One region of the Peribacillus sp. YIM B13472 genome, then DNA from elsewhere that is predicted to be linked to it. Evidence: riboswitches for the same ligand, from Rfam matches in the RefSeq annotation. Region 1 holds a riboswitch; each other region holds the start of a gene.
What was found. Region 1 has a riboswitch for thiamine pyrophosphate ahead of thiC (phosphomethylpyrimidine synthase ThiC). Riboswitches for the same ligand answer to the same signal wherever they lie in the genome.

Region 1 (10,330 bases):
TTTTTGGTAATGAGATGGAGCATTTATATTATATAATGATAGTGACAAAAGGAGGATGTATAGATGGTATATAATTCGGCAGCAGAACTTTGTGAAGGGTTTGGGTATCCGCCCGTTCATGTTAAATTGACGATAGAGATCCTCGATGAGAGATTGGGACCAGTAACGGCGGAAGCAGAGATTGCCATCAAGCCTGTTAAGTCAAAGGAATATCTAGAAGTATTGGTGGAAGAATTGGAATCGGAGCATATCTTTGCTGATGAAAATGGCAGTATCTATGGCAGCTTCGGCATCGATCAAAGCATCCAGATATATGATGAAGTCCTGACTACCATTCCGTTCGAAGAGTTAATAGGAAAGGAAAAATGGAAAGAGACAATTGAGGAATCAATCACTGTGGATAAGCTAAAGGAACAACTGGGGAAATCCCTCAATGATTATCCATTCAGTGATTTGAGCGGAAAATATAAATTCAGGAAAAGATGTACGATAACGGAACTTCAATTCAAAGAATGTAACAAAACTGGAGAAGGCGAAATGCTTTCTCTTTTTTCGATGCCATCATAATCAAATGATTATAGTGACACAATCCGTTAGATTTTTTAAACATACACAATGTCAAGGAGAGATCAATAAGGTTTTTTTTATGGTTTCAACATACATTTTTTTATGGTTTTACATAGGGTAATATATTGATAAGGGCTTTTACAAGAAAACGAAATTTATATTTTAAAAGATAAAAAGGAGAATATATGAAAATTGGTTTGGTACGGCATTTTAAGGTGGCACATGAATTTCCCACTGGGAGACCTGTGACGGCGGATGATATGAAGCAATGGTTTGAGGACTATGATGCAGCGGATATCATTTACGGAACGACTTTATTTGGTGTGGAGGAATGGCAGGAATGTTATAGCAGTGATATGTCGAGAGCTATCAAGACAGCGGAACATATCTATCCAGGTACGGTTCATCGGATGGAGGAGCTGCGGGAAATACCTTCCCCCCCACTTAAAGGAAAGGTTAAGCTGCCGTTCATCCTTTGGGCCATCTGGATTCGCTGCTGCTCGGTAATCAACAAGCAGACAAGGGCGGAAATTAAGATCGCAGAGCGAAGGATCAATAAAGTATTGGATGAAGTCTTAGCAAAGGGGGAAAGGGATGTTCTGATCGTGAGTCATGCCGCCCTCATGGTATATATGAGGAAAGAGCTGATACGACGGGGGTTCACCGGTCCAAAATTCAAAATTGCCAGTAATGGAAAGCTTTATGTATTTGAAAGATGAAAAAGGGGAAATATTGGGTGTACCACCAGAAAGGGTAAGTCATTTTTGCTGATTTTAAGAAAGAGGAAGGCATTTTCCGAATAGTTATTCTTTTTTTATTGGTTGTGGTTTATTATTGTAATAGTGTAATTTTTACGAATTCAATAATAGGGAAAGAGGGGTGGACATTTTGCTGAAGGCAGTTTTTTTTGATTTAGATGATACATTACTATGGGATCAGAAAAGTGTAAAAGAGGCTTTTGTGGCCACATGCGAAGTGGCTAGGGAGAAATATGATCTGAATGTGGACGAGTTTGAAGAAGCGGTGCGAAAGGAAGCACGTGAGCTTTATTCTTCTTACGATACATATGCATTCACTCAAATGATCGGAATCAACCCATTTGAGGGATTATGGGGGAATTTTCAGGATGATCATGATGAATTCCGGAAGATGGCCGGGATTGCACCGGCTTATCGGAAAGAAGCGTGGACGAGAGGTTTGAAGGCATTAGGGATCGATGATCCGGAATTTGGGCTTGAACTGGCAGAACGTTTCCCGGCCGAGAGACGCAAAAAGCCATTTATCTATGAAGAATCATTCCGTGTTCTGGATGAATTAAAAGGGAAGTACAAATTGCTATTGCTTACGAATGGATCTCCTGAACTACAAAATACCAAACTTGAAATTACGCCTGAACTGGTTCCTTATTTCGACCAAATCGTGATATCAGGCGCATTTGGACGAGGTAAACCAGATGCCTCCATTTTTGAGCATGCTTTGGAAATCATGGGGCTTGATAAGGATGAAGTATTGATGGTCGGCGATAATTTAATGACCGATATCCTTGGAGCATCACGGGTAGGCATAAAGTCGGTCTGGATAAATCGCCATGATAAGGAACGGAATGAAGTGCTTCCAACCTATGAAATCAAGCATTTAGAGGAGCTATTCCCCATCCTTGAGAACCTGGGGAATTAATTGGCAGTACTACTTCAAATTACAAATTTTGGAGAGTTGTAAAGGAAGTACTAGGTCTTTTAAAGTATTTACAGAATGAAAAGGGTGATATATAGTTACCCTGTAATCAATTAAATTATTCAGACTAGGGGTGTCCAATAAAAGTTGGGCTGAGAGAGAAGCGCTTAAGCTTCTTAACCCTCAGGACCTGATCTGGTTCATACCAGCGTGGGGAAGTTAGAATCTACTAAACAATGACATTTCAATTGGTCATTTCTGTAGTCATACTAACGCTAGCCGGGTCTTAAATATGAGATCTGGCTTTTTCGTGCGAAATGGATTGGATTTTGTCCTTTTTAAATAAACTTAAAAAGGAGAAATGAAATCATGATGAGTAATTCTGTAAATGACATGAACGTTTCAATTATGTCTAGTTTTGCCGGAAGTAAAAAAGTCTATGTTGAGGGATCTAGACCTGATATTAAAGTACCTATGCGTGAAATTAAGCTAAGTCCGACTACAGGGGCATTCGGCGAAGAGGAAAATCCGCCTTTACGAGTATATGACACAAGCGGTTTTTATACGGATTCAGATTATCCCATTGATATTCGTAAAGGTCTTGCCCCGATTAGACGAAGCTGGGTTCTGGAACGGGAAGATGTTGAAGAGTATGATGGCCGTGAAATAAAGCCCGAAGATAACGGGTATAAGAAAGTTGAGTCACAATCCAACGCCGAAGTTTTTCCTGGATTGAAAAGAAAACCATTGCGTGCAGTGAAAGGGCAAAACGTAACCCAGCTCCATTATGCCCGTAAAGGTATCATTACTCCAGAAATGGAGTTCATTTCGATCAGGGAAAATGTAGCCCCTGAGTTTGTAAGAGAAGAGGTAGCTAGCGGGCGGGCGATCATTCCGGCAAATATTAACCATCCTGAAAGTGAGCCCATGATCATCGGACGTAATTTTCATGTGAAAATAAATGCGAATATTGGAAATTCCGCGGTTAGTTCATCGATCGAAGCTGAAGTGGAGAAAATGACTTGGGCTACACGATGGGGTGCAGACAATATAATGGATCTTTCCACCGGAAAGAATATTCACACGACCCGGGAATGGATTATCAGAAATTCACCTGTGCCAGTTGGGACGGTTCCGATATATCAAGCATTGGAAAAAGTGAATGGAGTCGCGGAGGATTTAAATTGGGAAGTTTTCCGGGATACATTAATCGAGCAGGCTGAGCAAGGTGTCGATTACTTCACCATACACGCTGGTGTGCTTTTGCGATACATCCCCATGACAGCAAAGCGAGTTACGGGAATCGTTTCCCGAGGGGGCTCCATCATGGCACAATGGTGCTTGGCCCACCACCAAGAAAGTTTTCTCTATACTCACTTTGAAGAGATTTGTGAAATCATGAAGGCTTATGATGTCTCTTTCTCATTAGGTGACGGCCTCCGTCCGGGATCCATTGCAGATGCAAACGATGAGGCACAATTTGCTGAATTGGAAACACTTGGGGAACTGACGAAGATTGCTTGGAAGCACGATGTTCAAGTCATGGTGGAGGGACCCGGTCACGTACCGATGCATTTGATTAAAGAAAATATGGATAAGCAGCTCGAAGTCTGTCAAGAAGCACCATTCTATACCTTGGGACCATTGACAACGGATATAGCTCCTGGATACGATCATATCACTTCTGCGATTGGTGCTGCCATGATTGGATGGTTTGGAACTGCCATGCTTTGTTATGTGACACCGAAAGAGCATTTGGGACTTCCGAATAAAGAGGATGTTCGGGTAGGGGTCATAACTTATAAAATTGCGGCCCACGCAGCTGACCTTGCTAAAGGTCATCCGCATGCAAGAAAACGGGATGATGCCCTTTCGAAGGCTAGATTCGAATTTCGTTGGAGAGATCAATTCAATCTTTCCCTCGATCCTGAAAGGGCGGTCGAATATCATGATGAAACTCTTCCGGCTGAAGGTGCCAAAACGGCTCATTTCTGTTCAATGTGCGGCCCAAAATTCTGCAGTATGAGAATCTCTCAGGACATCCGTGATTTGGCGAAGGAAAAGGGTCTGGGTTTTGAGTCGGTAATTGATGAAGGGCTTAAAGAAAAAGCGAATGAATTCAGGAAAACGGACGGGGAAATCTATCAATGATTCCGACGAGAGGGAGAATTCGATGAATCGGGTAATCCAGATAAAAGTTGAAATGAAACAGTTGGAAACTCAATTGGAACAATTGAAAAGAGAGCTGAACATTTATCGGGAGAATTGTAATCATGAATTTGTCAAGAATGATTATAGTCAACAATGTACAAAGTGCTACTTAATCGAAAGTCTGCAATGGTAGTGATGCCTTAATTGTCCTTTCATTATCGGAATTAATCCCTTAATCATGTTGGGCATTCAATCACAAAGTCAACATGATTAAGGGGATATTTCATTACTATTTACAAACTTGTTTTAGTAATATGGAGAGGAGGAGGGACAAGCCATCCCTTTTCCTTATTCAATCTTAGGAAGTCAGCACCCAATGACGCTTTTTTGGTATGGAATTGTGCGAACATCTGTGCAATATCTTCGCGGATGCATTGACCCATGATCTGGCTGCAAGCAACTAATCCTGCATTGATATCGATTGATACTGAAGCACAGATTTCAGGATCTTGAAGTCGTGCCCCAACGGGAATATCCTCTAAATTTGCTTTAGGCCTTTCAGGTGGTGATGGAGGCAGTCCCACGTTATTTTCTTTTAATAATAATTCAATTTGGTCACTTTCCTGTTTCCCTTGATTGATCACTTCTACAAGTAATTTATGCAGGTCCTTATCACCAGTATGATTAAGCATAGTTTGATGACATGCAATCAAGCCTTTTGTTGTTGTTAGAAATGCCCATGTTCCAAATACCTCACCGTAATGCATAGGCTCTTCTTTCGGATTTCCGCTTAAAATTCCCATAACCATCCTCCTTAAGAATTTCACAATTTAACGTAGTTAAGTTACCCTGTACTAATCCATGTATGCATCGTTAATTCTTGGAAAACGTTGGAGTGATTTTAGCCTTTTATTCCTTGTAGCCATTCTTGATAACATTCATCACAGAGCATTTCATTTCTATCCATGTCAGTAACTTGAAACGTTACAACATGGATTTTTTTTCCTTCCGTTTCATCAGTACAATAGAAGCTTTTATGTGTCATTAGAAATCCTCCCATTCAAATAAAAGTTTTTATAGTTTAAAACGTCATGTTTTTTTTATACAGATAACATGACTGCAGCTTAATTGGTCTTCTTGGAAGAGTTTAGATTGAATAATCCTGTTTGGGTTTAACATACTAAACTTGTTCGCATGATTGATAAAACGAGGAGGGAAATACAATGCAAAACCAATATCAACAAGGGCAAGTACACCAGAACATGCAAACGGGTGCCATCCCCCCACAAATGAATCACGGTGGTCACGAAGTATTCGATGTACATGAAGTGTTGTCTGGAGCGATTGTTACTTTAAACACTTACACTCTTTTGCGTCAGCATGTACAGGATCAGGAATTGATGGACATTCTGGATCGTCAATATCAGTTCATCCAAGATGAATATAATATTACATTGGAGTGCTTCCAAACGGGCCAGGATCCTTCTAAACGGACTCAGAGCTACAAAATGAATCAAGGTAACGATTTTATATATGGATTGACACCCACACAGCCAAAGAAACCTTTGCGATCCGTCTCGGAAATTACGGATGAATGCATTTCAGCCATGATGCTGGGAGCTGTCAAGTCTACAGCATCCATGAAAGCGATGTCAGCGCTTGAAATAACGAATCCGGTGGTACGCCGCGTATTAGCAGATTCCGTTCCGAACTGCATTGAAATGGCATATGAGATTTCGGTATATCAAAACAAACATCATTACTACCAAGTTCCACAGCTTGCACAGCAGGATATGCAACAAATGATGAATTCGTATGCACCCGTTCAAGGAAATAACAACAACATGAGTCATTAAAAGCATTTGTTAAGAACATGAAGAAGGGATAGGACTAACTCTCCTATCCCTTCTTTATCATTGTTTCATCTGGTTTATTTCCTGGATGCATTCCTGGACGAGGGTTACAGCCTGACTCATGGTGGCTCCTCCGCCAAATGCTGCGGTCACACCAATGGCTTCAAGAATTTCTTGTTCGGAACAGCCTTGATCAAGACACCCTTTTGTATGGTAGATAATACAGTATTCATCTTGTGAATATAAGCTTATTCCTAGTGCGATAAGCTGTTTTTCTTTCTGGGATAATTGACCTTCTTTAAAGCACTCTTCCGTAAACGAATTGAATTTCTCTGCGAGATCAGGCATTTTATGCGTAAAGACACCGATTCCAGCTTTATAATCACGAAGAGCATTTTCAGTAGAATTGTTAGCTTCAAATTCCATTTTCCATTCAGCTCCATCCTAAATTTTTTTCATCAAAAATTAGTATGAGCTAAATGCTGGACGATTAAACAGAAACATAGGAGTTCACCAAAGTAATCATGGAACCGTCCTTCCTACAAGGCAAGTGAACCCTTAGGCCGGGTGGCTTTGAACCATTGATAGCAAAGGATGCAAATAAGTGCAAAGTCAATGGCATCACCGGCATAGTACATTAACATTCCTCCATTTTCCGCTTGTTCCTTGGTGACCCCGCTTGGAGGGTGGGCAAAAATATATTTAGAAAGGATATCATGGCCGGCCAGTGAAATTGTAAATACGATAGCTCGAAACATGAAGCTGAACCTGTGGGGCGCAGGGTCCATATAAATCATGGACGCAGTGAATAGATAGCCCGCTATGAACATGTGAAAATGCACCAATGCATGTAGAAGGGCATTCTGATGCATCAACCCGTTTAACCCAGTCGTATAAAGTATCCAGAGTCCCCCAATATTAAGCGCGGAAGCAGTGATTGGATTACTTAAAATACGCAGCGGCCAACTTTTCAACAGCTTTGAAAGGCGTCTTGCTGATTGTACATCAAGTGTTCGCAGTGCAAGAGTAATAGGTGCAGCAAGCACGAGTTGGATGGGTACAATCATTCCAAGCAGTAAATGACCAACCATGTGCGCCGTGAAGTCCATATGCGCGCGATTGGCGATGGGGCCTATAATTGCAGAGGCTGCACAGATGGTGCCAAGAATCCAAAAGAACGTACGGTATAAGGGCCATTTTTTATAGCGGCGAGTCGAAATTACGACAGCTGCGATATAAATAATTATAACAATAGAGAAAAGAATCAATAAAATCGGTTCAAAACCAGTTCCATTATCATGAATATGTCCATTACTGTGCATTGCGGCCGTCTTCTTTCATTTTAAGTAAGCTGCTCCTTGTTTGAATGACGATGGTAATGCCGATCAGTATCATGATTGTGGCAGCAATGTTCCAAATCAAGTCGTATGGGAGAATATCGACATTGTAACGGATTTGATGGAGACGCATTAGCTTGTGCTGGATGGTCCCGTCATATAACTGAAAAGAACCTGCCCCGAGTAAAACTCCTCCTATCCACCTTTTCAGCCATAATCCCTTTCGGCGGCGAAGGTCAGCGAACATGAACAGAGACCCGACCGTTGCGAACCAGCTTAGGGCATGAAATAAACCATCCGAGACAAGTCCGATGCTGGATGTGGACTTGTCATAGAAATGGTGCCAATGTAATAGTTGATGAAAGATGGCCTCATCGATGAATGCCACCAATCCAATCCCGAATAGAAAACCGGACCATAGATTACGGGCGGAATAAGTATATCGTAATTCTGAAATGGATTGATTTTTTTGATTTCGGGGCCTGAAATCCATTTTCCATCCTCCTTTTAAGTTTCTTTATACGTGGTTGGTTTTACCATATATGGTTCTTTCTACTTTACCCTGTATTGTAAAGTTATAGACAGGTAAATGGATCTTTTATAAATCTAATTAGTGATCCATTCATAGTCCTAGATAATCCTTGGATTATTAGTTCAATGATCATTGTTAATTGCATGTAAATTTTTTCTAATTATTGTTCATTATAACTGGATTCATGTTTCAAGCATGGACAGGCGGGTAATAAAAACCTAGAAAGTCAACTTATAATAAAAGGAGGAGTTAATATGTTTCGTCATCAAAAAGAATTGCAATTTGAAGTTAAGGTAGAGCGGCCAGATCCGATGCTTGCACGGCAAATTCAGGAAGTGTTAGGTGGACAGTTTGGGGAAATGACTGTCATGATGCAATATCTTTTTCAAGGCTTTAACTGCCGTGGGGAAGAAAAATACAAAGATATGCTGATGGATATTGGTACAGAGGAAATTGGACATGTAGAGATGCTTTGTTCGCTCATTAGTCAATTACTTGATGGCGCTTCTCCGGAAGATCAGGCAGAAGCCGCAAAAGATCCTGCTACAGCAGCGATCATGGGTGGAATTAATCCCCAGCATTTGCTCGTAAGCGGACTTGGCGGACTGCCAACCAACTCGAATGGGGTGCCTTGGAACGGATCTTATATTGTAGCGAGCGGAAATCTATTAGCGGACATGCGATCGAATCTGCATGCCGAAAGCCAAGGACGCCTTCAAGTGGCCCGTTTATATCATATGACCAAAGATGAAGGGGTACGTGCTACCTTCCGTAAAATGTTAGCCCGTGATCGTTACCACCAATATCAATGGATGGCGGCCATTGCAGAACTTGAAGAAAAAAATGGCGTTGTCGTTCCCGCGTCATTCCCACCGGAAGCGGAAATGGAATCTCAGCCGGAAGCGTACGAATTCTGGAACTTGTCAGAAGGTAATGAATCAGGAGACGGCCTGTGGGCAACAGGAAGAGCCCCAGATGGTACGGGGGATTTTGTTTATGTAGCTGAACCAGTTGCGAAAGGGCAGATTCCTAACCCTAAGGTTCCGGCAGCACAATTGCATCATGACCTGGATAGAAGTCAATCGCTTAATAAAAGGTAATAGAACTTTTCAAAAAAAGCTCGATGGCCTATAAAGGGACATCGGTTTTTTTATGTTTACAAAATCTGATTATTTGCGTGTGGATATGATTTGGGGTAGCATAGTTTCCATCTTCAAGACACCATTTTAAAGGATGGTCACTAATTTAAATAGTAAGAAGTGGAACAAATGAAAGCAGTAGGTGCAGAACAATGACTATTTAAAGGTTTTTCCACGCCCATGCCGGAAAAGGGCGAATATTAATTAAGGTGAAAGCCTCTGCGGTAAATAGTAGAACGGATATTGTTTCACGAGAAGGGAAATCCGGTAAATGGCCAATCCAATATTGGGGATTGAAGTTTCTGGGGAAGTGGTGGAGAGGGAAAAGGTAGAGCTAATGGCAGATTGATTGAAGAATGAAATATGGACAAAGTATAATGAATATATACAAAGTCAAGATACTCTTCGTCGGTATCTGTCTAAAGGGGGAATCTTAATGAATGAACTGAATGCATTATTCAGGAAAAGAATAGGGCTCCAGGAAGATGTGAAACTGACATTTGAGAAATTAGATGAAATTCTCGATAAGACAGCGAAAACCATTCCTTTTGAAAACTTATCGATCATGGCATCCCATCTGAGTGATATCAATAAAGCGAATATCATGAACAAAGTCCTCGTGAGGAATGAGGGTGGATTATGCTATGAATTGAATGCAGCCCTTTATTTTTTCCTGAGGGAAAATGACTTTGATGTATTCTTGGTTCGGGGTGTCATCTATAATCAGGGGTGGATGACCATAGGAAGGACCCATGTCACCATCCTAATGAACCATGAAGGCCGAACTTATTTGATCGATACGGGTTTTGGCGGGAATCTGCCTTTAAAACCAGTTCCTTTGAACGGAGAAACGGTCGTTTCCCAAAATGGTGAATTCAGGATAAAAAAAGAAAGTACCGACCATGGAGATCATATCCTTGAATTAAAACTGAAACATAAAGATCGCGATTGGAGAATAGGGTATGCTTTCGATTCTTCAAAACCGGTAGGAAATGTAGCGGAACTTAATGAGGTCCAAACGATCATCAGGGAAAATCCCCAATCACCATTTAATAAGCATCCATTAATCACCCGTTT
Region 2 (10,330 bases), on a different contig from region 1:
TTACCTTTGCTATTGTTGACATGGAAATTGGCACCATGCCTGGCAGCTGGCAATACAGCGGTTATGAAACCGGCTGAACTGACACCGATGACAGCGACAAAGTTAATGGAAATTTGTAAGGAAGCGGGAGTTCCCGATGGAGTTGTCAACCTTGTGCATGGATATGGTGTAAATTCAGCTGGGGCTGCTCTCAGTGAGCATCCGGACGTCGATGCGATAACATTCACTGGGGAAACAAAAACGGGAACGGCGATTATGAAAGCTGCCGCGCCCACGTTGAAGAAAATCTCTTTTGAACTGGGCGGGAAAAATCCGAATATTGTGTTTGCAGACTCGAATCTTGATGAAGTAATCGAAACGACATTGAAATCAAGCTTCATGAACCAAGGTGAAGTTTGTTTATGTGGATCAAGAATCTATGTTCAGCAGGGATTGTATGACGAATTCCTAGAAAAGATGGTCGAGCGAACAAAAAAATTAAAAGTCGGGGATCCGTTTGATTCCGAAACGGAAGTAGGAGCTGTAATAGGAAAAGAACATTATAAAAAAGTGATGAGTTACATTGACCTGGCGAAAGAAGAAGGAGCGAAAATATTAACTGGAGGAAGAAGAGCCGGACAGTTTGACAAAGGTTTTTTCATTGAGCCGACAATTATTGCCGGAGTTACGCGTGAATCCCGTTGTGTACGGGAAGAAATTTTTGGTCCTGTGGTAACGGTCATGCCTTTCGAAACGGAAGAAGAAGTACTGGAGCATGCTAATGATACTCATTACGGACTGGGGGCAACGATCTGGACCAATGATTTAAGGAGAGCGCATCGTGTCGCTTCTAAAATAGAGGCGGGCATTATCTGGGTGAATACCTGGTATTTGCGTGATTTGCGCACACCTTTTGGTGGTATGAAGCACAGTGGCATCGGCCGTGAAGGCGGTTCTCATAGTTTCGAATTTTACAGTGAACTGTCTAACGTCACGATTAAATTATAAAGAAGGAGGGAAGCAACATGAACGTTAGTTTAACAGAATGGTCTGCCAGGTTTTTGAATGCGGAAAAAACAGGAATAGGGATTTCGGCCCCCACCAATGAAATTCCGGATTTGGATGTGGAGGATGCCTACCAAATTCAGCTTGAAACCATTCGAAGGAAAACCCAGTCCGGTCTGGAAGTATCAGGTAAGAAAATAGGCTTGACTTCAAAGGCTATGCAGGAGGTTCTGGGAGTGAATGAGCCAGATTACGGACATTTACTTGATGCAATGAAAATAGAAAATGATGGCTGTATTTCGAGTCTGCGGTTGATCCAACCGAAAGTGGAGGCAGAAGTAGCTTTTATTTTAAAGAAAGATCTACATGGTCCCAATATTACGGTTGATGATGTAATCGAAGCCACTGATTATGTGGTTGCTTCGATCGAAGTGGTTGATAGCAGGGTGATGGACTGGAAGATTAAACTTCCGGACACTGTGGCGGATAATGCATCATCGGGCCTTTATATTTTGGGAGATCGCAAAATTCACTTGAGTGAAATCGACCTTCCTTCCATTCGAATGAGCCTATATAAAAATGGCCAATTCATGAACCAAGGAACAGGTGAAGCAGTACTTGGAAATCCAGCAACGTGCGTAGCCTGGCTGGCAAATAAACTGCATGGGTTTAAAGGTTCATTGAAGGCGGGCGAAGTAATTTTGTCCGGTGCATTATCCGCAGCAATCGAAGCGAAACCAGGTGACCGTTTTTCTGCTGACTTTGGAGAAAAACTTGGAAAGGTCTCGGTTAATTTTGAGTGAAAGGAGCCCAGCGGCCTTGAAAAAATTAAAAGTGGGCATTATTGGATCAGGGAATATCGGCACGGACTTAATGATGAAAATTCATCGGTCGGATGTTCTCGAAATGTCGGTAATGATTGGTATCGACACGAAATCAGAGGGTTTGAAGAAGGCTAGGATGTACGGACATCATGTCATTGAAAATGGCATGGATGGTTTTTTGGAAAGGCCGGAGCTTGCTGACATTTTATTCGATGCCACATCTGCGAAGGCGCATGTTTATCACTGCAAAGCCTTGAAAAAGATGAACAAGAAGCTGATAGACTTGACACCTGCCGCAATCGGACCGTTTATCGTTCCTTCCGTGAATTTAAAAGAAAATTTGAATGAGGCGGTTGTTAACATGATTACATGCGGCGGTCAGGCGACAATCCCCATCGTACATGCGATAAGTCAAGTGGCACAGGTCGAATATGCCGAAATAATAGCGACGATTTCCAGCAGGAGTGCCGGTCCGGGAACCCGTGCCAATATTGATGAATTCACCCAAACGACGGCAAGGGCCTTGGAACGGGTGGGTGGAGCGAAAAAAGGAAAAGCTATCATTCTGCTAAATCCGGCCGAACCGCCACTCATCATGAGAGATACCATTCATTGTCTGCTTCAATCGGATTCCTTTGATGTGGAAGAATTAACAACGTCCATAAATAAGATGGCGGAAAAAGTATCTGAATATGTTCCAGGATACCGCTTGAAGACAGAGCCGATATTTGATGGGAATCAAATAACAGTTTTTCTTGAAGTGAAAGGGTTAGGGGATTTTCTCCCTGTATATGCAGGTAATTTGGATATAATGACGGCTTCAGCAGTAAAAGTAGGGGAAGAAATCGCTAAAAGCCAATTCGAACAATATGTTTGAAAAAGGTAATCGGAACTGTAAAGGTGGGGTTCATTTGCGTAAAGATGTATTGGTGACTGAAGTTGCATTGCGGGATGGGAGCCATGTAGTGGCACATCAATTCACCATCGATCAAGTAAAGAACATGACTGGGAAACTTAGTGCTGCAGGTGTCCCTTATATTGAAGTGTCGCATGGAGATGGCCTGGGAGGATCATCCTTACAATATGGTTTTTCAAAAGTGAATGATATTGAATTGGTGGAAGCCGCTGTTGAAGCTGCAGGCCAATCCGTTATTTCAGTACTTTTAATCCCTGGTATAGGGACGATCGACCAATTAAGGGAAGCTGCTAAAGTTGGGGCGAAAATGGCGCGGATTGCAACCCACGTAACGGAAGCGGATGTTTCAAAGCAACATCTGGAAGCTGCGAAACATCTCGGTATGGAAGCAATCGGGTTTTTAATGATGTCTCACATGGCATCACCGGAAAAACTTCTTGAACAAGCCATATTAATGGAATCCTATGGAGCGGATGCTGTGTATGTTGTTGATTCCGCAGGATCTTTTTTGCCCCAGGATGTGAAGACGCGGATCCGGTTATTAAGATCAAAGCTGAATATCGATATCGGTTTTCATGCTCATAATAACTTATCGCTCGCAGTGGCAAATTCGCTTATGGCAATTGAAGAAGGGGCGAATAGAATCGATGGCAGCATCCGCTGTCTCGGCGCAGGTGCTGGTAATACCCAGACCGAAGTGCTTGTTGCCGTTCTGGATAGGATGGGAATCCGTACCGAAATTGACTTATATAAAATGCTCGATCTTTCGGAGGAAGTTGGAAATACAATCATGCCCAAGCCCCAGGAAATAACAGACTCGAGTTTAATCATGGGTTATAGCGGCGTGTACTCCAGCTTTTTATTGCATGCAAATAAAGCGGCGAAAAAGTATGGAGTTGATGCCCGGGATATTTTGAGGGAGCTTGGTCGACAAAAAGTGGTTGGCGGTCAGGAAGATACCATAATTGAAGTAGCTGAGCAAATGGCGTTTCAGAAAGAAGGGACTTTAAGATGAAACTAGATCAACTAGCAAAACGGGTAGCCGAATCGCAAAAAAGCGGACGTGAAATGGATAAGCTTACATTATCCAATCCTGAACTAACAGTAAATCAAGCATATGAAATTCAGAAGTTGAGCATAAATGAGACGATCACTGGTGATAACAGATTCATCGGGTGGAAGATGGGCTTGACGAGCAAAGCCAAACAACAGCAAGTAGGGGTGGAGGAAGCAATCTATGGCAGGTTGACATCTGCAATGGAACTAACTAAACCAGAATTAAAAATTAGGGAACTCATTCATCCGAGAGTGGAACCTGAATTTGCTTTTTTGTTCAAGGACGAACTGAAAGGTGCAAATATAACGGCGAAAGATGTCTGGCCGGCTGTAGAATGTGTATTTCTTGCACTAGAAGTTATTGACAGCCGTTATAAAAATTTTTCTTTTACACTTACCGATGTAGTAGCGGATAACGCATCCTCAGCCAAAATCCTGCTTAGCAATCAAGCTTATTCTCCGTACCACACGGACTGGGCTCAAGCAGAAGTTACCCTTTATCAAAATGGTGAAATGCAAAAGAGGGGTCTTGGAGAAGCTGTACTCGATCATCCAATTCACTCGATTGTGGAACTTGTCAAAATGATAAGCCGTGAAGGACTGTCCATTCAGGCTGGAATGATTGTATTGGCAGGCGGAATTACAGATGCCGTTTCCATACAGGCAAACGATGAAATTATAGCAGATTACGGTGAACTAGGGAAACTGACATTACATGTTATATCTTGAAATATGGCAAAGGGGAGGGGATTAATTGCGTGAAGTTAATGCTTCGGAAGTGGTAGGTAATAGTAGATTTGGCCGTTTTCATTTAATGGTCTTTATGTGGTGTTTGTTCGCAATTACCTTCGATGGATTTGATATAGCCATGTACGGAGTTGGTTTACCTTTGATGATGGAGGAATGGAACTTGACGCCCGTCGAAGCTGGCGGAATAGCAAGTTATTCATTGTTCGGAATGATGGTGGGAGCCCTCATTTTTGCACCCCTTGCGGATAAACTAGGAAGAAAAAAAGTGCTTGCCATTTGTATATGTTTATTCAGTGTTTTTACATTACTTTCAAGTTTTGCCCTGAATCCTGCCTTTTTCTCGGTTATGCGATTTATAGCAGCCTTGGGAATGGGAGGATTAATGCCAAATGTCATCTCCTTAATGGCGGAATACTCACCCAAAAAGAATAAGGTGCTCATTGTAACCACTATGTACTGTGGTTATTCTGTCGGAAGCATACTTGCTTCTTTAATTGGAATGTATGTGATGGAACAAATGAGTTGGAGGGTTTTATATTGGATAGGGGCTCTTCCCTTACTGGCACTGCCATTCTTCATGAAGCAATTTCCTGAATCGCTTTCCTATTATGTTATTCGAAAACAAGGAGCAAAGCTTGCTGGAATTCTGAATCGCATTGACCCAGACGGCGACTATAAAGAGTCGGACGATTATGAGTTTGCCAAAGTCCAAGAAAGGGCAAAGGGCTTTCCAGTCAAGAAACTCTTTGAAAATAAGCGTACTCTTAGCACATTTGCTTTTTGGGTAGCTGCCTTTAATTGTTTACTTATGGTATACGGACTCAATACATGGTTACCCAAAATCATGCAGCAGTCCGGATACGGCCTTTCATCCAGTTTATCTTTCAATCTTATATCGGGAATAGGACAAATTGGCGGATCGATAATTGGAGGGTACTTAGTTGGGAAAATAGGCCATAGAAGAGTACTTGTATCCCTCTGTGCCATAGGTACGGTCTGTTTTGTCATATTAGGATTGACCTCAAATGCAGTAGCATTATATGTTCTGATCGCTTTTGGAGGTGCCTGTACAGTTGGCACGATGAATTTGGCCAATACGTATATTTCCGAGTATTATCCGCGTGAGATAAGGACCACCGGGATAGGTTGGGCCTTGGCTTTTGGTAGAATTGGAGCGATTGTTGCCCCTACATTAATAGGATTATTGCTGGCTGCAAACTATTCGCCACAAAATGCATTTATGGCCTTCACAGTCCCGAGCATAATGGCTGCCCTGGCGTTACTCGTTGTGAAAGAAAGGTATGGCAGCTATGATAAACCGCAGATCGAGGACAATATAAAACTAAAAGCAACATCGAATGTATAATATTGTTCTTTAGTAGATGACCTAAATGTCAGCGGACAGTCATGCAACTGTTCCCTGACATTTAGGTTATTTTTTAGAAAATAAAAGAATTCACGAGTAAATCGGCCAAACTCACGAGTAAATCGGGTGAATTCACGAGTAAATCGGCCAAACTCACGAGTAAATCGGGTGAATTCACGAGTAAAACCGCCAAACTCACGAGTAAACCAGTTGAACTCACGAGTAAACCAGTTGAATTCACGAGTAAAATCTTAACTCGCCTTTTACATTGCCAGTGCTGCTGCCTATTTCGTTTCGGAAGATGCAGGGTATATTACGGGGCAAACTCTTTCCGTAAATGGTGGATTAACAATGGTTTAATCAATCAAGTTAGGTGGTTATGCAAGATTGAAAGGCTAGTAAATTTAAAGCATTAGATTGAAAACTTTTTCTAATACGTTTGACAATTGGATTTATCGTGTTAATATAAAGGCAAATGAAAATTAAATATACAATTTGTACCACTAGGGGTGCTTTATAGGTAAAAGTTGATTTTACCGCAGAAGCTGAGATTAAAGTATGACTTTAAGACCCTTAGAACCTGATCTGGTTTATACCAGCGTAGGGAAGTGGGGTCTGGAACAATACGTTTCTGTATTTTTCAAGTACAACCACTTTCTTTACGTTTAAGAAAGTGGTTTTTTGTTTGCAAAAAAAGGGGGATAAAAGGTTTTTTTTCGTAACATTTCTTGAAAAATATTATTTGGAGGTAATGGACATGAAGTTTTCAGAGGAAATTCGTCAGGAAGCTGATCATATTTGGGAAGCTAGTTTTAATCACCCGTTTGTTGCAGGAATAGGAGATGGCACATTGCCATTGGAGTGTTTCCGCTTTTATGTCATGCAAGATGCCTATTATTTATCCCATTTTGCCAGGGTTCAAGCTTTAGGGGCAGTCAAAGCTACAGATTTACATACAACAAGCAGGCTTGCCGGCCATGCACAAGGAACATATGAAGCGGAGTTGAAGCTTCATGAGAATTTTTCTGAGAGATTAGGCATCACAAAAGAAGAACGGGATAATTTCAAACCTGCCCCGACTGCTTATGCTTATACTTCCCACATGTATCGTGCGGCTTATTCGGGACATTTAGGGGATGTTATTGCAGCTATCTTGCCGTGTTACTGGCTGTATTATGAAATAGGTGAAAGACTGCAAGGGTGCATTCCGGAAGAGCCGATTTATCAAGAATGGATAGCGGCTTACGGAGGGGAGTGGTTCCGTACTTTGGTGGAAGAACAAATTGCCAGGCTTGATGAAATTGCTGAAAAAGTGACAGACGAAGATAAGGAAAGAATGAAAGAGCATTTTATCCTCAGCAGCCAATATGAATACTCATTTTGGGAAATGGCTTATCGTTTAGAGACATGGCCTGTGCATAAGGAAACACTAGAAGTATAAAGGGGAATGAAACAATGAAAAAAGGATTGAAATTAACGGACATATTGGTCACGATCGTAATTGCGGTAGCATTTGGAATCGTTTATATCCTTTGGGGTTCGATTTATTATTCAGTTAAACCATTAGGGTTACATCTGGATCAACTTATTTATGGAATGTGGTTTATAGCTGGCCCCGTCGCCTTTTTAATTTTACGGAAACCGGGTGTGGCACTTTTGGCGGAGATAGCTGCAGCTTCCGGGGAGTTCTTTCTTGGTTCACCATGGGGGCTGACCGTACTGTTATATGGGGTGGTACAAGGTTTGTTCGCGGAACTGGTGTTCATGGCGTTCAAATATAAAAAATTCAATATGCCGGTGGCCGTTTTAGCTGCGATAGCTTCCTGCCTGGCATCAGTTATCATGGATTTTGCATACGGGGAAATAGGTGCGCTTTCAACTTGGAATCTATCGTTATTCATGATAGCGAGGTTTGTGGGTTCCATATTCTTTGCAGGAGTGACTGCCTATTATCTAGTTAAAGTCCTGGAAGCAACAGGAGTAACTAATCTTGTGCGTCCGGTTTCAAATAAAGATTATGCAGAACTGGATCAAAAGTAGAGGTTGAGGGCCATGGAACCAATCGTTTCTGTTGAAAAGTTAAGAATGAAATTTCCCGGTGATGAATCTTTGATATTCAAGGACCTATCATTATCGTTCGATCAAGGAGAAAAAGTGCTATTGTTGGGACCATCAGGATGTGGTAAGTCGACTCTTTTACAAGTGTTAAGTGGATTGATTCCGAATTCCATCGAAGTACCGATGAAAACGGAGAAATTGAAATGCCCTTCTTCGTGGGGGTATGTTTTTCAAGACCCTGATAGTCAGTTTTGCATGCCATTTGCCGATGAGGAAATTGCCTTCGTCCTTGAGAATCTTTCCGTCCCTAAAGAAGAAATGAAAGAGAAGATTCAAAATCATTTCCGTAAAGTAGGATTGAACCTGGGCCATACAAGTATTGAAACATTATCAGGCGGGATGAAACAACGTCTGGCAATCGCTTCAGTATTGGCCCTTGAACCAGAAGTGATATTTTTAGATGAACCAACCGCCATGCTTGATCCGGAAGGAACGAAAGAAATCTGGGAATTGTTGAAGGAAGTCGGACGAGACAAAACGGTTATTATCGTCGAGCATAAAATTGACCATGTTTTAGAATTCATCGAAAGAATCGTGCTTTTTAACGATGATGGTCAAATCATAGCTGATGGTCCAAGAGACACCATTCTTTCACTATATAAAAATGAAATGAAAGAACATGGAATTTGGTTCCCAGGTGTTTGGGATGAATATATACAGCAGTATGCACCGATTCGGGAACACCCATTTACAGATGATTCACCCCTTATGGATGTGCAAGGATTTCGCGGTTTTCGGAATAAAGAGGAGAAAATCATGATTGAAGAGCTGAAGGTCCATTCAGGTGAATGGATTGTAATCAGGGGTGAAAATGGCGCGGGGAAGAGTACTCTTTTGCATGCACTGATGCAGTTCATAAAAACGAATGGTAAGTATGAATTATTGGGAACACCGATTAAAAAGGTGAAAAATCCAACGGATCATATGACGTTTGTCTTTCAAAATCCTGAGTTTCAGTTCGTTGCAAATACTGTATATGAAGAGATTGCCTATTCATTGCGAATTGATAAAAGGCCGCAACAAGAAATAGATGAGAGAGTCCGCTCCTTGCTTAAAGTGTTCCGCCTGGAGGCACATCGGGATAAACATCCGTTTCAATTATCAATGGGTCAAAAGCGTCGCTTAAGCGTAGCCGCCTCAATCGTAATAGACAAAAAAATCATTCTCCTGGATGAGCCAACCTTTGGCCAAGATTCGAAAAATACCTTTGCATTACTGGAAAGGTTTGAGGAATATCGAAGACGCGGAATAACAGTGATCATGGTAACTCATGACGATCATATTTCAAAAAACTTTGCAACCAGGATCTGGACGGTTAAGGACGGAAACGTAATAAGTGATGAAAACATTGCGCAAGCCGGATTTTTGGAGACTAAAGTTTTATCACTATAAAAGGAGTGTCATGTAGATGAATGTTTCAAATGCAGAAACATGGCTCCATAGAATTAATCCAAGCCTTAAACTTGGTGTACTGATTGTGTTATGCATCGTGGCGTTATTCATTCATGACCTGAATTATATGATGAATATCACCATTGGCGTATTACTTTTATTTTTGTTTTTTACCGGGCATTCGATAAAACGAATCTTACTTTTGTCGATTCCCTTTTGTTTCATTTTTATATCCACCTCTTCTGCAATGATATTATTCGGGCAAGGTGAGACGCTTTGGTTTGAGTGGGGCCTAATATCGATTACGGAAGAAAGTTTCATGAGGGGATTACTGGTGGGCTTTCGAGCTTTGTTCTTTGCGGCCCTTGGTTTAACTTTTTCCTTAACGACAAGGCCAGTGAACTTGTTTTATTCGTTAATGCAGCAAGTTAAGCTTAAACCGAAATATGCCTATAGTTTCATGGCGGCATTAAGGCTGATTCCCATCATGATGGAGGAGTTCCAAACGATACGAAACGCGATGAAGGTACGCGGTTTCGAAAGGGGAAAAGGGATAAGATCGGTATATTTTAAAATGAAAGCCTATTCCATCCCGTTGTTATCGGGAAGCATCAGACGTGCTCACCGAATCGCGGTTGCGATGGAGGCAAAGCGATTTACAGACACTCGGGATCGAACATACTATTATGAATTTGGATTTTCAAAAAAGGATCATGGTTTCATTTTGTATTTTATCATCCTGCTGTTGGCCGGCTTTTATCTATCGATTCAATTCCCGTTAGTATCTATTTGATTTTATGAGATTGTAACTTTACTAGTTAGGGGTTCTTAGTATGATTGCACATGAATTGCATATTATTTCTACTGGGAAACAGCCAATTGAAAAGTTTGTGGAAATCGCTTCAAACATTCAGGAACATGTTG
Region 3 (10,330 bases), on a different contig from region 1:
TAGCAAGCGATGATTGAAAAGCGGATTTGATCAAACCTAACAAGGTAACATAAAAAAGACGCTTGGACTTATCCAAGCGTCTTTTCACGTTTCTCCCAAATGGATAATATCATCTCTGTAAGATGAGAGTACTGATTTTCCCAAAACCAATGGCGATTAATAAAAGACCAAATCACAATGAATTTGGTCTCAATCATCAATAAGGAGGCAAAAGGGATGCGTATCTTATTTATATAATCCTGGCTTCGATTGATCGGTCCATGGCAGTTTCACACCGAAAGTACTTGCAATGAACTGTGTATCTTCCCTTCTTTTTTTCCTTATTTGGGCCCGTTGTTTTGCTGATTCATTTAAATTCTTTTCCATCTCTGTTTCAGGAACCAAACGCGGGACAGGAATTGGTTTACCTTCTTCATTAATGGCAACAAATGTCAAGAAAGATATGACGCATAAATTCCGATCTCCTGTAACTAAATCCTCTGCAATCACCTTTACGATGATTTCCATTGATGTTCTGCCCGTATAAGTCACGAAGCTTTCAAGGCAAACTGCATTTCCTTCGTGAATAGGGTGCAGGAAATCGACAGAATCAGTTGATGCCGTAACGACGTTACTTCGCGCATGACGCATGGCTGATATAGCCGCTACATCATCAATGTATGCCATTAATTTGCCTCCGAACATCGTACCAATATTATTTGTATCCGGCGGGAGGACAAGGCTTGTTTTTATGACCAAAGAGTCCCGGCAATGTTTTGTTTCTTCCATGGTGACTGCACTCCTTTATGTCTGATTTCTCACTATTCCACTTTATCGAATTCTTATCTGTAAAGCAATTCACATGCTTATTTTCCTGCTTTTAGTCAAAATTTATGCGGCATATAATGAAGCCACCCACTTTTCACTGCCCTTTTGGCCGCTTGCCTTGTTGCAGCTCACGCAGGCTCAAGCCAAATGTCATTTGTAAATGCGGATAATCCTTGAACCCTGCCCAATCCCCTCCCCAATCAAAACCTAACCCTTTAGCGATGGTTACAACTTCCATCCAATCCGACTTTCCATTATCGTTGCCGTCATAACTCATATCCCAAATGGCCTCGCCTTGTTTGTTAAGTAGGGCAAAATCTATCGCCAAACCGAAATTATGCAGCGACTCGCCACCTCTTGCATTCGTTACGATGTTGCCCGAGCCTGATCTGCCCTTTTCATAGAGTTCATTTTGCTCGGCTAAAGACCGGAACCCCGCCGTAATGATAACCGGGATGCCTTTGTCATTAGCCACTTGAATGAGCTCGTCTTTTTTTTCGGCGACGATCGGATTCAGCTCGTCAGTCAGTTCGATTTCATCTAGATTAGGCGGAAGCATATACTTGAACAAAAGCCCCAGCATCAATCCGAAAAAGCCCAATACCAAACATGTCCTTATCCAAGTGGCTTTCACTGAAAAATCCTTCCTTTACGAATATCTGTCTGAAAGTGAAAAACTCAACCAAAGACGGATGAGTTTTTCTTCTATTATATCTTTGCTTTCAATTCTTCAATTTGCAATAAATGCCGTTTTTCATGGAGTCCCACGAATGGGACCCATTGCTTCAAGCTTAAATCTTTAAACAAAGGATGTGGAAAAGATTTTTGTTCGAGGTCAATTTCCATTGCATGGTCAACGACCTGTACAAAAGCTTTTCGGGATTCGGACAACTTTTCCTTAATCTCACTCAAAGTTTGGTATGATTCTGACGGAATGACAAATGGCGGGGCCTGGACCTTCTTTTCACGGTTTAAAGTAAGCTCGATCGGTTTATCCACAGCAAGAATGCTATCATCGCCTTTCAATTTATCGGAAATGCCCTTTGTTATGGCCCTGTCCATTAAATATAAATGATCCAAAACCTGGATGATGCTCCATCGTCCAGGTTCAGGATGGATGTTCAGCTGTTCATCCGATAGTCTGATGACCGCATTTAAAAGTTCTTCCCTGACTTTTTCATTTTCATTCACTTTTAGCATCTCCTCATATCAGCCTCGCTAATCTCCTTTAATTATTCCATGCCCTATAGGAAAGTGTAAAATAATAATACTTTTTGACCGAAACGAACCGATTAAAAGTTGTCTATTTTTTGAAAAGCTCTATGATAGTCATAAAGGCAAAATCCATCTAATTCAAATGACTTTCAAAACATCAAGGATAGTCTAAATAGGAGTGATCGCTATGAGTGGAGGACATATTCCATTCAGCCACAAAGGCCGCATGCAATGCCCTCAAAAGGAAGCGTATGGTTGATGCTCAAACAAATGTTCAATCGGGTCCCATCGAAGTGGAAGTTTTGCACTTTGGTTTTATGTATCATGCTTTTCATTTCATTGCTTGAGTTCTCCATCCCCCAGTTGACGCAGTTTACGATTGATACAATCATTCCCGAAAAAAGATATGACTCGTTAATCTGGATTGGTGCAGGAATTCTTTGTGCTGCCATTTTATTGGCTTTACTGAACTACTTTAACAGCTATATCGTTTCCAAGGTCGGTCAAAAGGCTATTATGGATATACGGAATAGCCTGTATGACCATATTCAAACACTGGATATGAAATTCTTTGATAAAAACCGTACTGGTGACTTAATGTCGCGGTTGACCAATGATGTCAATTTACTGCAGCAGCTCATCTCTTCAAGCATGCTTCAAGTCTTGACTGACACGGTGACTTTCATTGCCGTGGCGGTATATATGCTATTCATTAACTGGAAGCTGACCATTGTCCTTCTTGTTACATTCCCTTTCATGTTCTATATCACAAGGGTATTCGGGAAACGCATCAGGATGTCATTTAGATCTGTGCAAAGTTCCGCAGGAGATGTCAGCAACCAGTTACAGGATTCCATTTCAGGAATGCGGCTCATTCAATCTTTTACAAATGAAGAATTCGAATCAAGGAAATTTGCGGAGCGTAATCAGGAAAATATGGCTGCAAACCTTAAGTCCGTTCGGCTACGTTCCATGTTCGGCCCGATTATTGATTTATTGAACAATTTCGGTCTTGTAGCAGTCATTGTGTTCGGTGCTTGGCAAGTGATGGAAGGTGAATTCACAATAGGATTAATCGTGGCCTTTCTCGCCTATTTGAGGTTACTGCAGAGTCCCGTTCGCAATTTTAGCCGGGTCATCAGCATTGTCCAGCAATCAGCCGCCGCCTTTGAGCGGATAACTGAAATATTGGAAACCCAACCTGAAATTTGTGACAAGGGAAATGCCATTGAACTCCCTGCCATAAAAAAGCAAATTGAATTTCAATGTATTGATTTTGCTTATGATGAGAGTGTACCTGTACTCAGCAATTTAAACCTGACCATGAAAGCTGGTCAAGTAACTGCTCTGGTCGGCTCCTCTGGCGCTGGAAAATCGACCATCACGAGCCTTTTGATCCGATTTTATGATCCGCAAAATGGCACGATTAAAATGGATGGTCAAGATATCAAAGAAGTGTCACTGAAATCATTACGGAGACAAATGGGAATTGTTTCCCAGGATATCATTTTATTCAATGGTTCCATCCGTGATAACATCGTGTATGGCAAACTTGATGCTACAGATGATGAAATCATCGAATCGGCCAAAGCAGCAAATGCGCATGACTTTATCAGTGCCTTTCCTGATGGTTATGATTCTCAGATTGGAGAGCGCGGAGTCAAGCTTTCAGGCGGACAAAAACAGCGCATTGCCATTGCCAGGGCACTTTTGAAAAATCCGCAAATCATCATTCTCGATGAAGCAACGGCGGCCTTGGATACAGAATCCGAACATTATATCCAGCAAGCATTGTCACGCTTAATGAAAAACCGGACTTCAATAGTAATTGCACATCGTTTATCAACCATTCATGATGCCGACCAAATTATCGTTCTGGAAAAAGGGCAGGTTCATGAAAAAGGAACACATCAACAGTTATTGCAAAAAAACGGCAGATACAAGCAGCTCCATGACTTGCAGTTCCCTCAACTAAAAGCGACATCAAACTCCTAGCTACTTAACGGGTAAAAATGCACAGATCGCCTTCCTGTGCATTTTTGCTTTCATTTGAAATCATAACTTTCCAAAACCCGATTCGCAATGAGCTGATACCCTTTTTCATTCGGATGTAACTTATCACTGAAATACTCTGTTTTCTTTTTATCTTCAAAAAGATCATTTGTAGGAATGAATAACATCCTTTTATCTTTATCCGCTATTCCCTTTATTGACAGGTTATAATCGCGAATGTGCTTTTCAAGTTTTTGATTGCCTTTAATTGGGTTATATAGTCCTACTACCAGAATATCCGCTTTATCGTTTGCCTCTATCAATGTTGATGTAATCTTTTTCAGATGGCTGATATACTCCCGCTTACCCTCAATGATTTTTCTGTCACTTATTTTCTCCAAGTCCCCTCCGTTACTATTGATCAAGTCATTCGTTCCAATATAAACGATGAAAGTATCGGCTTCATCGAGTTTCGTTTTAATGCGGTAATCATCAAGCTGTTTCATCACCCCATCCGTCTCCTGGCCTTTTATACCGTAATTCCAAAAACTCACTTTTTGTTCCGATTGCGGATTATTCAATTCATCCTCAAGGCCTTCTATATATCCTTCCCCGTCCTTATCCCCTTTTCCATAGGTCAATGAATCTCCAAAAGCCATCACCCTTTGCACATCTTCCGACTCCGAGGCCTGAAGTTCATATGCAGCAAAACATATAACTAGTACTATAATCAATAAACCTGCCAATTTTTTCATTTGGTTCTCCTCTTGTCTCTTTATTAGAAGTATTTAATCTTTTACATACCCAAAAAATCTGCAGTCTTAACATAAAAAAATTGTCAGATAAAGATTAAAGAGTGTATGATAATATAAAACTTTCAATGGATTGGGTGTCATTCACCGTCCCTTAAACAAAAAACGGGATTACCCTTCATTCTGGAGATTGAATAAATGCTAGTTAGGAGTTTAAATCATGGAAGAGCACATAGAGTTTAGAGAGGCAGATCTTTCTGATCTACCCAGAATTGTTGAAATATATAATTCGACAATCGCTTCAAGAATGGTCACGGCAGATACGGAACCTGTATCCGTCCAATCGAGGGTTAAATGGTTTGAGGAACATCATTCAGAAAGTAGACCGCTATTTATCATTACTATAGAAGGGAAAACTGCTGGATGGATGAGCTTTCAATCCTTCTATGGCCGACCGGCCTATAATTCCACTGCCGAAATCAGCATTTATCTTGATGATTATTTCCGGGGAAAAGGAATCGGACAAATTTCGATTCAAAAGGCAATTGAATTGAGTCCAAAATTAGGTGTTAAGACTCTATTGGGTTTCATTTTCGCCCACAATACACCAAGCCTTAAGCTTTTTTCCAAATTCGGGTTTGAAGAATGGGCACATTTACCTCAAGTTGCCGAGTTGGATGGCATTGAGCGTGATTTGATCATTCTTGGTAAACGTGTCGATATTTAATATTATTCTTTAGAGCTATTGCCTTGAGCAGTAGCTTTTTCATATTAATCGAGGACTAATTTAAATACCTATATGCTTTCTGGAGGGGAAAATTTTCAGAATCTCTTTTACTTGTTAACGCATTTAATAGCGTATCCAATTCTTGACTGGCTTGAACAGTTAGCAGACTTGTTAAGCCGTAAATTGCTGCCAAGTTGATCATTTCTTTTCTCTTCTCTTCTACTTTTTCTATAGTTACCTTACGGCAAGGCATTATATAGTCACCTCCCATTTATTCAATATTTTTACACTTTCATCATAATGAAACTACTAGTAAAAATCAACTATTTTCCACAAATTAAATGTGTTATTTTAAAGATTAAATGTGACAAAATAACTATTTCATTCTAAAATTATGTATATTTTGTGTCATTTTCTATCAAACGCAAAAAAAGCATCCACTAGTGTAGACTGCGAATGCTTACATCATACCCTTATCCAAGAACCCAAAATATAGTCCATCGTTTACTATGTCATCCATTCAGAAGGTGACTCGGTATTTGGTCTATTTATAACAATCTTATATTCATCTTCAAGTACTTTTAATGGGGCATCATAAAGGTGCCTTTCATCAGAGGTTTTGTATACACCATTGGCCAATAACTCTTCAATAAGCTTTGCCTTCCTCTGTTCAATCCTCTTAAATAATTCTGCCATGTAAATGGCTCCTTTCCTAGTCATCCTAGAGCCTGCTATTAGTTAGCTAACTTTATCAACTTGTTTGATTTTCACCAAATTATATATACCTTTTCTATTATGTCACTAAACGTTATTTCCCAAAAATAAAAGCCCCTTCTAATTCAAGAAGAGGCTGACAGTGTCCGTACGGCTCTTCCTATCTTCCAAGCATATGCTTGTTGGATTTAGCACAGTTCCCAAAACGGGTCCGCTGCCGAGGTTTCTTTGGGCCAAGTCCCTCCACCTCTCTGGATAAGAAATCGATATATAAATGATGTAGAAATGATTTTATCCTAATAACCATCAAAAGTCAATTACCTGCTTCTCCCTTTTTTCCTGGACATAAAATGGTCCCTCTTTCAAATACGGGTTGCATTTTCTTGTCTTTCTGATATGATGTCAGTAATTACATACAATTCACACCACTAGGGGAGTCTTTTTTTAAGACTGAGATGGAATTAGTTCCGGACCCTTTGAACCTGAACCGGCTCATACCGGCGGAGGGAAGTGGATGATATCGTCCATTTACAGACTATATCCATCTACCCCGTTCCGTATTCAGGAACGGGGTTTTTCATTAACAAGGGATCCATTCTATAGGAGGATGAACAATGGAGAATACTAAATTAGAAACATTCAGTGATAGACTACATGCACGGTCAAAAGAGATTTGGAAAAGGAACCATTCACATCCCTTTGTCCAGGCAATTGGAAATGGTACGCTTCCTGAAAAGAAATTTGCCTATTACCTGAAGCAGGACTATATCTATCTTATGGATTATTCCAAGCTCTTTGCTTTAGGTGTCATCAAAGCTCATAACATCGAAACCATGGCAAAGTTTGCGAGTATTTTAAATGAAACCCTTCAAGTGGAAATGGATATTCATCGGCATTATGCTTCCGAATTCGGAATCAGTTCCAAGGAATTGGAAGATACAGAACCTACTCCAACCACTCTAGCCTATACAGGTTACATGCTAAATGCAGCTCAGCACGGGACTTTGGCAGACTTGATCGCCTGTCTCCTGCCCTGCGCTTGGGATTATTATGAAATCGGTTTGCTATTAAAAGAACAAAATGGAGCAGCATTGGAAAACAATCGCTACGCAGATTGGATAAGGTCCTATTCATCTCCTGAATTCGGGGAAGCACACAAATGGCTGATCGCTTTGTTGGAAGAATTGACGGAAGGCATGCCAGAAACGGAACTTCTTAGATTAGAAAAGCACTTTTTGGTTACTTCCCGATATGAATATTTATTCTGGGATATGGTTCAAAATGAGCAGGATTGGCCGCTGTAGGTCGTCGACATGATGATGAATCCTATCAAGAAACTGACGTTGACTGCCATGATCACGGCTATAACGACGCTGACCAGTTCATTTATTTTCATCCCAGCAGGATTTGCAAAGGTCTTTCCTATTCAGCATCTGGCAAATGTCCTGACGGCCGTTCTATTGGGGCCAGCTTATGCTGTGACACAAGCTTTTTTAGTTTCCATCATTAGAAACATGTCTGGTACCGGTTCAATTTTCGCCTTTCCCGGCAGCATGATCGGTGCACTTTTGGCTGCCATCCTTTATCGAAAAACACAAAGCTTAAAATTCGCCTGTTTAGGGGAAGTGATCGGTACCGGCATTCTCGGTTCCCTAGCCTGTTATCCACTTGCCATCCTCCTATTGGGAGAAAAAGCTGCTCTTTTTGGTTTTTTACCGGCTTTTATGCTCAGTTCATTCGCTGGTGCGATTTTAGCTTTCATATTACTAAAAATACTTCTAAAAAATAATTATATGAAGGGGTTTTTTTATGAAAACAGCATTAACCATCGCAGGCTCTGATTCAGGGGGCGGCGCTGGAATACAGGCGGATTTAAAAACATTTTCTGCACATGGTGTCTTTGGAATGTCTGCCATCACAGCCGTAACCGCACAAAATACAATGGAAGTCCGTTCAGTACAGCCAATTGAAACAGCTATCATATCAGATCAAATTGCAGCTATCTTTGAGGATATTCCTGTCGATGCAGTAAAAATAGGAATGCTTGGATCAAAGGAAATCGTGGAAACAGTCGCTGCGTCCCTTAAAACCTTCATGCCTGCCATCGTTATCCTTGACCCTGTCATGATTTCCAAAAGTGGCCACCATTTGCTCGACGAAAAGGCTGTCTCTGCCTTAAAAATGGATTTGCTTCCGCTTGCAACACTTGTAACCCCAAATGTACCGGAAGGGGAAGTACTTACTGGCTTGTCGATTCGAACGGAACAAGATTTCTACAAGGCATGCATTTCAATACAAGAAATGGGTCCAAAAGCCGTTTTACTTAAAGGAGGCCATGCAGCAGGAAATCCAAATGATCTTTTTTATGATGGGACTGACTTCCAATGGATCGAGGGAGAGCGCATTCATACAAAAAACACTCATGGCACGGGCTGTACCCTATCATCCGCCATTACATCAAACCTGGCAAATGGGCTGCCATTGCAAGAGTCGATCGAACTGGCCAAGACCTATATTTCTGAAGCGATACGCAATAGCTTTTCAATCGGTAAAGGTCATGGACCTGTCCATCATTTTCATTCATTTTCAAAAAAGAACGGAGTGAATTAATATGAAGGTTTCTGCAGCCGATTTATTCGTGAAGGTAAAAGAAAGAAAACCACTCATTCACCAAATCACCAACTTTGTTACGGTCAACGACTGTGCAAATGCCACCCTTGCCATCGGTGGTTCACCAGTAATGACATCGAGCCCAAGAGAAGTGGCGGATATGGTCAAATTAGCAGATGCATTGGTCCTGAATTTCGGTACCATCGATGATAAAGCCTTGGAAGCAATGGAGATTGCCGGTAAGACGGCAAATACCCTGGATATCCCGGTCATTTTGGACCCGGTGGGAGTTGGCGCCACCCCCTATCGTACAGAGCAGGCCAAAGAGCTCCTTAGTAAGGTTACTTTCCAAATCATTCGCGGGAATGCGAGTGAGATCCTTTCATTGATGGGTGGGGATACCGTTACACGCGGGGTGGATTCGGGGGAACTAGCGATTAGCAATGCAGAGCTGGCTGCACAAGCAGCAAATAAATGGAATAGTATCGTCGTGGTCAGCGGAGCTAAGGATGCGGTCAGCGATGGAAAATATACATCCATCATCGACAATGGGAACCTCCTTTTAACTAATGTTACAGGTACCGGTTGCATGTCCACCGCTCTTATCGGCACTTTTTCAGGAGTCACCGACGATTTCTATTCTGCGGCCATTGCCGGTATCTCAACCATGAGCATATCAGGGGAACTAGCTGCTGCAAACCTTCAAAAAGATGAAGGAACAGGAACCTTTCGTGTGCGATTAATCGATGCAATATCAAGAATGGATAAGGAAATCTGGATGCATGAGGTGAAAATAAATGAAGAAGTCCCAAATTGATTTAAGCCTGTATTTAGTTACGGAAGAGTCCATAGCATTAGAAGAATTGACCAAAATCATTGCAGAATCGGTTTCAGGAGGAGTCTCGATCGTACAACTTAGAGAGAAAAACAATTCCTCCCTTTCCTTTTATAAAAAAGCTGCTGCATTAAAACAGTTATTGAACGAGCTGTCCATTCCCCTTATCATCAACGACCGGGTGGATATAGCACTTGCGGTTGCAGCGGACGGAATTCATATTGGGCAAGATGACCTTCCACTGACTGTCGTCAAACAAATGGTTCCTGAAGATATGATTGTCGGTGTATCTGTCTCCACTCTTGAAGAAGCTCTCGAAGCCGAAAGAAATGGAGCAGACTATATCGGAGTCGGTTCCGTTTTCCCTACAAAGACCAAACAAGATGCAACCCTAATGGCCATTGAGGATCTGGAGGAAATTTGCCGCAGCGTATCCATTCCCGCCGTAGCCATCGGGGGTATCACTGCAGATAACATTTCCACTCTTGCTGATAGCGGGCTATCCGGTACCGCAGTCGTATCGGCCATCATGAATGCAGATAGTCCGAAGAGAGCCTCCGAATCCCTTTTAAAAATCATAAAAGACTTTAATTAATGAAGAGAGGGGACTGATTACAGTCCCCTTCCTTTTGTTTATGTCAAAACGGTATTCTTTGTTTCCTTCCCAAAAGCTACGGC

Region 2: another riboswitch for thiamine pyrophosphate. It lies ahead of tenA (thiaminase II); the one in region 1 lies ahead of thiC (phosphomethylpyrimidine synthase ThiC).
Region 3: another riboswitch for thiamine pyrophosphate. It lies ahead of tenA (thiaminase II); the one in region 1 lies ahead of thiC (phosphomethylpyrimidine synthase ThiC).

Annotation. Positions count from the first base shown of each region.
Region 1 covers NZ_JBHZPG010000017.1:61,229-71,558, reverse strand. Annotated here, with positions in the region: gene ACFX4I_RS14655 (hypothetical protein) at 64-567, shown strand; gene ACFX4I_RS14650 (histidine phosphatase family protein) at 753-1,286, shown strand; gene ACFX4I_RS14645 (HAD family hydrolase) at 1,456-2,244, shown strand; TPP riboswitch at 2,361-2,475, shown strand; gene thiC (phosphomethylpyrimidine synthase ThiC) at 2,611-4,392, shown strand; gene ACFX4I_RS14635 (hypothetical protein) at 4,415-4,585, shown strand; gene ACFX4I_RS14630 (DUF3231 family protein) at 4,686-5,195, opposite strand; gene ACFX4I_RS14625 (hypothetical protein) at 5,294-5,437, opposite strand; gene ACFX4I_RS14620 (spore coat protein) at 5,616-6,248, shown strand; gene ACFX4I_RS14615 (carboxymuconolactone decarboxylase family protein) at 6,306-6,671, opposite strand; gene ACFX4I_RS14610 (cytochrome c oxidase assembly protein) at 6,785-7,567, opposite strand; gene ACFX4I_RS14605 (DUF2243 domain-containing protein) at 7,557-8,075, opposite strand; gene ACFX4I_RS14600 (manganese catalase) at 8,369-9,214, shown strand; gene ACFX4I_RS14595 (arylamine N-acetyltransferase family protein) at 9,690-10,330, shown strand, end outside.
Region 2 covers NZ_JBHZPG010000004.1:92,226-102,555, reverse strand. Annotated here, with positions in the region: gene ACFX4I_RS04910 (aldehyde dehydrogenase) at 1-987, shown strand, start outside; gene ACFX4I_RS04905 (2-keto-4-pentenoate hydratase) at 1,005-1,787, shown strand; gene ACFX4I_RS04900 (acetaldehyde dehydrogenase (acetylating)) at 1,804-2,685, shown strand; gene dmpG (4-hydroxy-2-oxovalerate aldolase) at 2,720-3,739, shown strand; gene ACFX4I_RS04890 (2-keto-4-pentenoate hydratase) at 3,736-4,509, shown strand; gene ACFX4I_RS04885 (MFS transporter) at 4,535-5,896, shown strand; gene ACFX4I_RS04880 (hypothetical protein) at 5,970-6,137, opposite strand; TPP riboswitch at 6,392-6,520, shown strand; gene tenA (thiaminase II) at 6,654-7,337, shown strand; gene ACFX4I_RS04870 (ECF transporter S component) at 7,352-7,936, shown strand; gene ACFX4I_RS04865 (ABC transporter ATP-binding protein) at 7,949-9,406, shown strand; gene ACFX4I_RS04860 (energy-coupling factor transporter transmembrane component T family protein) at 9,423-10,199, shown strand; gene ACFX4I_RS04855 (thiamine phosphate synthase) at 10,240-10,330, shown strand, end outside.
Region 3 covers NZ_JBHZPG010000001.1:123,588-133,917, forward strand. Annotated here, with positions in the region: gene ACFX4I_RS00600 (Bax inhibitor-1/YccA family protein) at 1-17, shown strand, start outside; gene ACFX4I_RS00605 (acyl-CoA thioesterase) at 226-768, opposite strand; gene ACFX4I_RS00610 (M15 family metallopeptidase) at 902-1,390, opposite strand; gene ACFX4I_RS00615 (DinB family protein) at 1,516-2,007, opposite strand; gene ACFX4I_RS00620 (ABC transporter ATP-binding protein) at 2,281-4,017, shown strand; gene ACFX4I_RS00625 (GDSL-type esterase/lipase family protein) at 4,068-4,769, opposite strand; gene ACFX4I_RS00630 (GNAT family N-acetyltransferase) at 4,987-5,493, shown strand; gene ACFX4I_RS00635 (aspartyl-phosphate phosphatase Spo0E family protein) at 5,549-5,746, opposite strand; gene ACFX4I_RS00640 (Fur-regulated basic protein FbpA) at 6,001-6,189, opposite strand; SAM riboswitch class I at 6,365-6,469, opposite strand; TPP riboswitch at 6,628-6,733, shown strand; gene tenA (thiaminase II) at 6,822-7,511, shown strand; gene thiW (energy coupling factor transporter S component ThiW) at 7,527-8,048, shown strand; gene thiD (bifunctional hydroxymethylpyrimidine kinase/phosphomethylpyrimidine kinase) at 8,017-8,817, shown strand; gene thiM (hydroxyethylthiazole kinase) at 8,819-9,634, shown strand; gene thiE (thiamine phosphate synthase) at 9,615-10,247, shown strand; gene ACFX4I_RS00670 (MFS transporter) at 10,286-10,330, opposite strand, start outside.